2 linked regions of the Acidicapsa ligni genome follow. The protein of the gene in region 1 binds, or shares a complex with, the protein of each later gene. Links are inferred from orthologs where the notes say so. Each region holds a gene or a part of one and is shown in the gene's direction. Other genes may lie near its edges.

Region 1 (2,986 bases):
ACCGGGCAAGAGCACGGCGTGGCATGTCCGTCTGAAGGTCTTCATTCCCTGAGCCGGATCCGGATACCTGATCTGGATCAAATCAAACGCAGTCAACGGGCTCCCCGCAATCGCTTGCCGGGAGCCTGTTCTGCTGTGGTCCTGCGCTGTAATCCCGCGCCAGAATCCTTCGTCTATCTCTACGCATGACCGATGCTGGATTTCTCTGTGCTGGATTTCGCTGTCCCTGCTGTGGGGCTAAGACGCTGTCGACACCGACAACAATGGAGCTTTGCCCTGTCTGCTGGTGGGAAGATGACGGCCAGGATGGGGAGCCAGGCTCTGCCGACGCCGCGGAAGTGCGGCTCACTGTGAATGGCGAACTGAGTCTGCGGCAGGCGCGTTTGAATTTCCAGGCATGCGGCGCAGCTCATCCACGCTTCGTTCGCTACGTTCGCCCAGCTTTGCCCGAAGAAATCTAGCTGACGAGCATAGCCTTCCAAGTGGTTCATTGAAAACAAGATATCGGTTGGCCGAGAGTTGTTGAACCGCCCATACGCCCTGGCTGAGCTGACTCGGTTTGACCGGTCCGGCCAACCCTCATACCATTAGAAAGAATGTCTCCTGTCCGCGACCTGTTCTTGCGGAGCTTCCTCGAAATCGAGCAAGGCTTTAACGGCGAACAGATCCAGCCGGACCGAACAGATTTAGCCGACAGGGAGACGCGCAGTTGGTTTGCATTTTGACCGTATCTTGACTCGTATCCTGACTTGTATCCTGGAAGGCACAACTTTGAGTTCCGCAGAGACAATCGAAAACACTCCCAATTCCGACGCCGAAACCTCCCTCCAAACCCAGGAAGGTCACGACCTCCACGACCATAGCGATCACGACGGCCATGACCACGCAGGTCATGATCACGAGGGCCACGATCACGCGCCCGCGCCAGTCCTGAACCCGGAATGCGTCCGTGAAGTCGCAATCGAAGCCTCCACTGAAGAAGTGGATAAGGTTTTTGCCCGCGTCCTCCGTGAATACAAAAAGCATGCCAAGATTCCTGGCTTCCGCGCCGGGAAGGTGCCGGAGTCGGTAGTTCGCAAGCGGTTTGCCGAGCAGATCAAGAAGGATGTTGTCGAGGCCCTGCTGCCGGAGCGCTTCCAGGCGGCGATTACTGCTGCCGGTGTAACCCCCGTATCGCAGCCCCAGTTGACCCGGCTCACTCTCGAAGAAGGTCAGCCGCTCGACGGCGCCGCCGTTTTTGAAGTGATCCCGCCATTCTCGCTCGATGGCTATCAGGACGTAACCGTTCCCAAGCCGACGGTCGAGGCCTCTGAAGAAGAGTTCCAGCAGGAGATCAAGCAGCTCCGCGAATCCCGTTCCACGGTTGAGCCGGTCGAGGAAGACCGCCCTCTCGTAGACGGCGACTGGGCGCAGATCAGCTATCACGGCCAGGTCCAGGCAGAAGAAGGCGAAGCGCTTCCTCCGCTCGAAGGCCAGGATTCCCTGATCGAAGTTGGCGGAGCCGAAACTCTCCCTGCCTTCACCGAAGCTCTTCGCGGAGCCAAGGTCGGCCAGGAACTGAAGGTCGAAGTTGTCTATCCTGAGGATTACACCGAGAACAACCTCGCCGGAAAGAACGTCGCCTACACGCTTGAAGTAAAAGCGATCAAGAAGCGCATTCTGCCTGAGCTGAACGACGAGTTCGCCAAGGAACTAGGCGATTACGAAGATCTCGCCGCTCTCGAAACCCGCATCCGTGAGCATCTGCTGGCGACCAAGCAGCGTCAGTCCGAGCAGCAGACACGCGAAGCGCTCTTCCAGGCATTGACCCAGAAGTTCAACTTCCCGATTCCGGAATCTCTCGTACAGCAGCAAGTAGATGCGCGGCTCGACCGCGGCCTGCGCGCGCTGGCGGCACAGGGCATGAATCCCGACATGATGCGCAAGCTCGACTTTACCCGTCTGCGCGCCGCACAGCGTGATTCCGCCATCAATGAGGTCAAGACCTCGCTGCTGCTGGACAAAATCGCCGATATTGAAGACGTCTCTGTTTCGGACGAAGAGTTTGAGCAGGAGCTGTACATGGCTGCTCTTCAGGCTCGCGAGCCGATCGAAACCGTGCGTGCCCGTTTGACGGAAGACGGCGGTCTGGCTAGAATCCGGGAACAACTTAGGCGTGAAAAGACCGCAAGCGTGCTCTACCAACGCCTGCCTGCGGCGTAACTGAAAGCCAAAGCGCAATGGGCCAGCAACTGGAAAGATTCGGGGGCTGGCAAAACCAAAGTGGCAAAGCCGGGCTGCCGAAAGTAAGTCAGCCCGGGAAGATAATCACCCCGGAGCCCCACCAGGCACCGATGCAAAGTGAGAGAATAGCGCAATGGCACTAGTCCCCATGGTGGTCGAGCAGACGAGCCGAGGCGAACGCGCCTACGACATTTACTCCCGTCTGCTCCGCGATAACATCATCTTCCTTGGAACTCCGATCGACGACCAGATTGCCAACCTTATCGTTGCGCAAATGCTGTTCCTCTCCGGTGAGGACCCAGAGAAGGACATCCAGCTCTACATCAACTCTCCCGGCGGTTCCATCACAGCCGGTCTCGCCATTTACGATACGATGCAGTTCATCAAGAACAACGTCGTCACTTACTGCATCGGGCAAGCTGCCAGCATGGGTGCTTTCCTGTTGCTGTCGGGAACAAAAGGCAAGCGGTTTGCGTTGCCTAACTCACGCATCCTGATTCATCAGCCCTCCATGGGCGGACTGAGTGGGCAGGCCACGGACATCGATATTCATGCTCGTGAGATCCTGCGGATTCGTGAAATCACCAACACGCTGATGGCCAAGCACACGGGCCAAAGCCTCGACCGGATCGAACGCGATGTTGAGCGCGACTTCATCATGACCGCCCAGCAAGCCAAAGAATATGGCATCCTCGACGAAATCATCGACCGGCCTCGCACTTAAGCAAAAGCTCCATTTTCTCCGGAGGAAGTAGTTCTGATG
Region 2 (4,221 bases), on another replicon or contig:
CGATTGAGCATGACCCTGAGACGTTTCGCAAGGTGAAGCGGGTAGTGATCATGGGCGGCTCGATCGAGCGCGGGTATGACGGCCGAAAGGGCGAGATGCGGCCGGCGGATGCGGAGTGGAATATTTTGCAGGATCCGAAGGGAGCGCAACGGTTGCTGGCGGTAGGGGTGCCGGTATTCATGGCTCCGCTGGACTCGACACAGATTCATTTGGAAGCGAAGGAGCGGGACGAGATTTTTGGGGTGGGGAGTACGCTGACGGCGCAGTTGAAGATGCTTTACGGGGAGTGGGTCGCGAATTCGGGGGGACATTCGCCTACTCCGACCTTGTTTGATCCGCTGGCAGTGGCTTATACGTTCGATCCGGAGCTGTGCCCGATGGAGCCTATGCGAATTGAGGTTGATGATAAAGGGTTTACGAGCAAGGTAGATGGGAAGCCAAATGCGCAGGTTTGTATGAAGTCGGATGAGGGTGGTTTTTTGGAGTTGTTGACGAAGAGGCTGGAGGCGAAGACGCAATAGGGTTGGGGTTGCAGGACATTGCGATTTGTCGGGCTTTCGATTTGGGGCGGGAATCTTTTTTATCCAATTTGTAAAATTTTTCTGGCTGGAGGCGGTTCCGGGGTGCGAATTCGTTGACCTTGCCCACGTTTCTTGATATTGTTAGAAGGTTCCACAAGAGCGGCATCTCTTCAGTTACGTGTCAGAAGAGATGAAGCAACGCAGTTAGACTGCCTGGGTTGATGCCATTTCGGTGGCGGGTGGGTTCGAAGCTGCGAGGGGTATGGCGATGTAGGCCTCCCAAAGAATCCTGGAATTGCTCGATCTTGTGCGAGTAAGGATGATTCGCTACGGTGCCTGCGACACCCTCCACCTTGGAGCGTTATGCAGGCCGAAGCTGAGGAAACGGAATCGAACCCCTGGAGTTAAGGGAGCGTACGGTCACCGTCCCGGTTTTCGTCTGGTATTGGTACGAAGGCAGACGCGAAGCAGCAACATTGGCTTCCGTGCGCTTGCGCCCCGAAATGGGTTCGCGCAAGGCGTGTGGAAAGCCATAAAGCTGCGTGCGCGACTTGCCGGGTAAGTTTGGTTGTAACGGTTCGAGTTTGAGGAGTTGCGGTTTGCCTACATTTAATCAGCTGGTTCGCAAGGGGCGCACGGCGCCACGGTACAAGACGGCCTCTCCCGCACTGCAGGCATCGCCGCAGCGTCGCGGAGTTTGCACGCGCGTTTACACGCAGACCCCGAAGAAGCCAAATTCGGCGCTTCGCAAGGTTGCCCGTGTTCGTCTGACCAACGGAATTGAAGTCACGACTTACATTCCTGGCATTGGCCACAACCTGCAGGAGCACTCGATTGTGCTTATTCGCGGCGGCCGTGTGAAGGATCTGCCGGGTGTTCGCTATCACGTTGTCCGCGGAACTCTGGATTCGGTGGGCGTTGCCAACCGTAAGCAGAGCCGATCCAAGTACGGCGCAAAGCGTGGCAAGGCTGGCGCGGCACCTGTCAAGGGCGGCAAGAAGAAGTAACTCAAGTTTGGTAATTGACGCCGCTCGAATGAGGGGCAAAGGAATTCAGAAACATGCCTAGAAAAGGTCACATAGCAAAGCGGGAAGTAGCGCCCGATCCAGTTTACGGTTCGACGCTGGTCACCAAGTTTGTGAATTCGTTGATGTGGGGCGGCAAGAAGTCGACTGCCCAGGGCATCTTCTATACCGCGATGACGAACCTCGAGCAGAGGGGCGGCGACGAGGCTTTGAAGCTGTTCAAGAAGGCTGTCGAGAACTGCAAGCCGCTACTGGAAGTGAAAAGCCGCCGCGTTGGCGGAGCGAACTACCAGGTGCCGATCGAAGTGAATCCTGAGCGCCGTACTTCGCTGGCGATTCGCTGGCTGATCACCTACGGGCGCGCTCGTGGTGAAAAGGGCATGATCGACAAGCTCAGCAATGAGCTGCTCGATGCGGCCAATGGCCGTGGCGCCGCGATGAAGAAGAAGGAAGACGTTCATCGTATGGCGGAAGCCAACAAGGCATTTGCTCACTATCGCTGGTAGTTTGCGGCTGTAGTTGGGTTTTATGAAATTGCAGTACGGTCAGCGCCCGGATGGGCTGACCGCAGAGATTGGTAAGACGAACAGCGGACCTGGGGTTCGCAAGGAAAATATCCGTGGCTCGCACAGTACCTCTAAATCGTTGCCGGAACATCGGGATCATGGCGCACATTGACGCCGGAAAGACGACTTGCACCGAGCGCATTCTCTTCTATACGGGCATTACGCACCGTATCGGAGAAGTGCACGAAGGCACAGCGACCATGGATTACATGGAGCAGGAGCAGGAGCGCGGAATTACGATCACCTCCGCTGCGACGACCTGCACCTGGAACAATATCCGCATCAACATTATCGATACTCCTGGACACGTTGACTTTACCGCAGAGGTTGAGCGTTCGCTGCGTGTTCTGGACGGCGCGGTTGCGTTGTTTGATTCTGTGTCGGGTGTTCAGCCTCAGACGGAGACGGTTTGGCGTCAGGGCGACAAGTATCGCGTTCCCCGTATCTGCTTCGTGAACAAGATGGACAAGAACGGTGCGGACTTCGAGTTGGCCATGGAAACCATGCGCAAGCGTCTCGGAGCACGTGTGGTCGCCATTCAGATTCCGATCGGCGCGGAAGCGGGCTTCAAGGGCGTCATCGACCTGATGGAGATGAAGGCGATTCTCTGGCATGACGAGACGATGGGTGCCAAGTACTCAGTTGAAGCGATTCCTGAGAACCTGCAGAAGAAGGCGGAAGCTTTCCGTATGCAGTTGATCGAGATGGTTGCCGAGACTGACGATGAGATTCTCGTGCAGTTCCTCGATGGCGAGATGCCTACCTCGGCTCAGCTTAAGGCTGGCCTTCGCAAGGCGACTCTTGAAATGAAGCTTTTCCCTGTGCTTTGTGGATCGGCCTTCAAGAACAAGGGTGTTCAGACGCTGCTCGATGCAGTCGTTGATTATCTGCCCAGCCCTCTGGATATTCCTCCGATTGTTGGTCTGAACCCTGACAATATTGAAGAGCAGTTTATTCGTCATTCCGATGACAGCGAGCCGCTTTCAGCGCTGGGCTTCAAGACGATCAACGATCCGTTCGGCAAGCTTTGCTTCATCCGGGTTTATTCGGGTCAGCTGCGTACTGGCGATACGGTTCTGAATCCGCGCACTGGCAAGACGGAGCGCGTTGGTCGCCTCGTCAAGATGCACGCCAACAAGCGCGAGGACATTACCGAGATCATGGCCGGTGATATTTGCGCCTGCGTGGGTATGAAGGAACTGAAGACGGGCGATACGTTGTGCGCTCCTACTTCTCCGATTGCTCTCTCGGCGATCACCTTCCCGGAGACAGTTATTTCGGTGGCAATCGAGCCGAAGACCAAGGCTGACCAGGAAAAGATGGGCATCGCGCTTAGCCGTTTGGCTGACGAAGATCCTACCTTCAAGGTCAAGACCGACGAAGATTCAGGCCAGACGATCATCAGCGGTATGGGTGAGTTGCACCTGGAAATTCTGGTCGACCGTATGAAGCGCGAGCACAAGGTCGAGGCCAATGTCGGCGAGCCCAAGGTTGCGTTCCGCGAGACGATTCGCAAGGAAGCGGAAGCCGAAGGCAAGTACATTCGTCAGACCGGTGGTTCGGGCAACTACGGACATTGCAAGATTCGCATCAAGCCGAACGAGCCGGGCAAAGGCTACGAATTCATCAACGACACTAAGGGTGGATCGATTCCGAAGGAATTTATCAAGCCGATCGACCAGGGTATTCGCGAAGCGCTGGACGGCGGAATTCTCGCCGGCTTCCCGGTGGTCGATGTGATGGTTTCGCTGTATGACGGCAGTTATCATGATGTCGACTCGAACGAAATGGCGTACAAGATTGCCGGTTCGATGGCATTCAAGGAAGCCGCTCGCAAGGCCAGTCCCGTGCTTCTGGAGCCAGTGATGGCTGTCGAAGTGACGGTGCCGGAAGAGTTTGTCGGAACGATCATCGGCGATATCAACTCTCGCCGTGGCCGCATCGAATCGCTCGAGCATGCTGCTGGTTCGCAGTTGGTCAAGGCAATTGTGCCGCTGAAGGAAATGTTTGGTTACGTGAACGATATTCGTTCTTCCACGCAGGGTCGCGCATCGTACTCGATGCAGTTTGCCCGCTACGAAGAAGCGCCGCGGATGATTGCGGATGAGA

The links. Proteins that work in one complex are often made in the same cells at the same time.
Region 2: the proteins of tig (region 1) and rpsG are in contact, whole or in part, in a crystal structure (PDB 3GTY), measured with the Thermotoga maritima proteins. The link is inferred for Acidicapsa ligni from one-to-one orthologs. Residues at the interface, in WP_004081061.1 of Thermotoga maritima: Glu122, Val124, Val129, Leu130, Tyr133, Glu188, Gly259, Ile262, Tyr263, Glu266, Ser270, Glu273, Gln274, Glu277, Arg308, Gln311, Ile312, Ser315, Tyr316, Glu325, Arg329, Arg336, Leu363, Phe366, Trp367, Arg373, Leu377, Arg381, Leu384, Glu387; in WP_004081843.1 of Thermotoga maritima: Lys34, Lys52, Lys55, Glu59, Arg62, Gln63, Glu66, Asn67, Lys69, Val71, Arg95, Ala109, Lys110, Lys111, Gly112, Arg113, Pro114, Glu117, Glu121, Ile124, Ala125, Tyr127, Asn128, Asn129, Thr130, Gly131, Lys135, Asp139, Arg142, Met143.

The regions. Positions count from the first base shown.
Region 1 is NZ_JAGSYG010000002.1:502,178-505,163, reverse strand. It holds tig (trigger factor), read left to right. Parts: upstream 1-771; coding sequence 772-2,202; downstream 2,203-2,986. Other genes in the region: clpX (ATP-dependent Clp protease ATP-binding subunit ClpX), read left to right, coding at 2,984-2,986; clpP (ATP-dependent Clp endopeptidase proteolytic subunit ClpP), read left to right, coding at 2,357-2,947; OHL19_RS08460 (CPCC family cysteine-rich protein), read left to right, coding at 186-461; OHL19_RS08465 (aldose 1-epimerase), read left to right, coding at 1-52. UniProt on the Bacillus subtilis protein: Involved in protein export. Acts as a chaperone by maintaining the newly synthesized protein in an open conformation. Functions as a peptidyl-prolyl cis-trans isomerase.
Region 2 is NZ_JAGSYG010000004.1:657,440-661,660, forward strand. What follows is about bases 604-3,316. They hold rpsG (30S ribosomal protein S7), read left to right. Parts: upstream 604-1,581; coding sequence 1,582-2,052; downstream 2,053-3,316. Other genes in these bases: rpsL (30S ribosomal protein S12), read left to right, coding at 1,121-1,528; fusA (elongation factor G), read left to right, coding at 2,166-3,316. Also shown: OHL19_RS16915 (nucleoside hydrolase), read left to right, coding at 1-521; more of fusA, read left to right, coding at 3,317-4,221.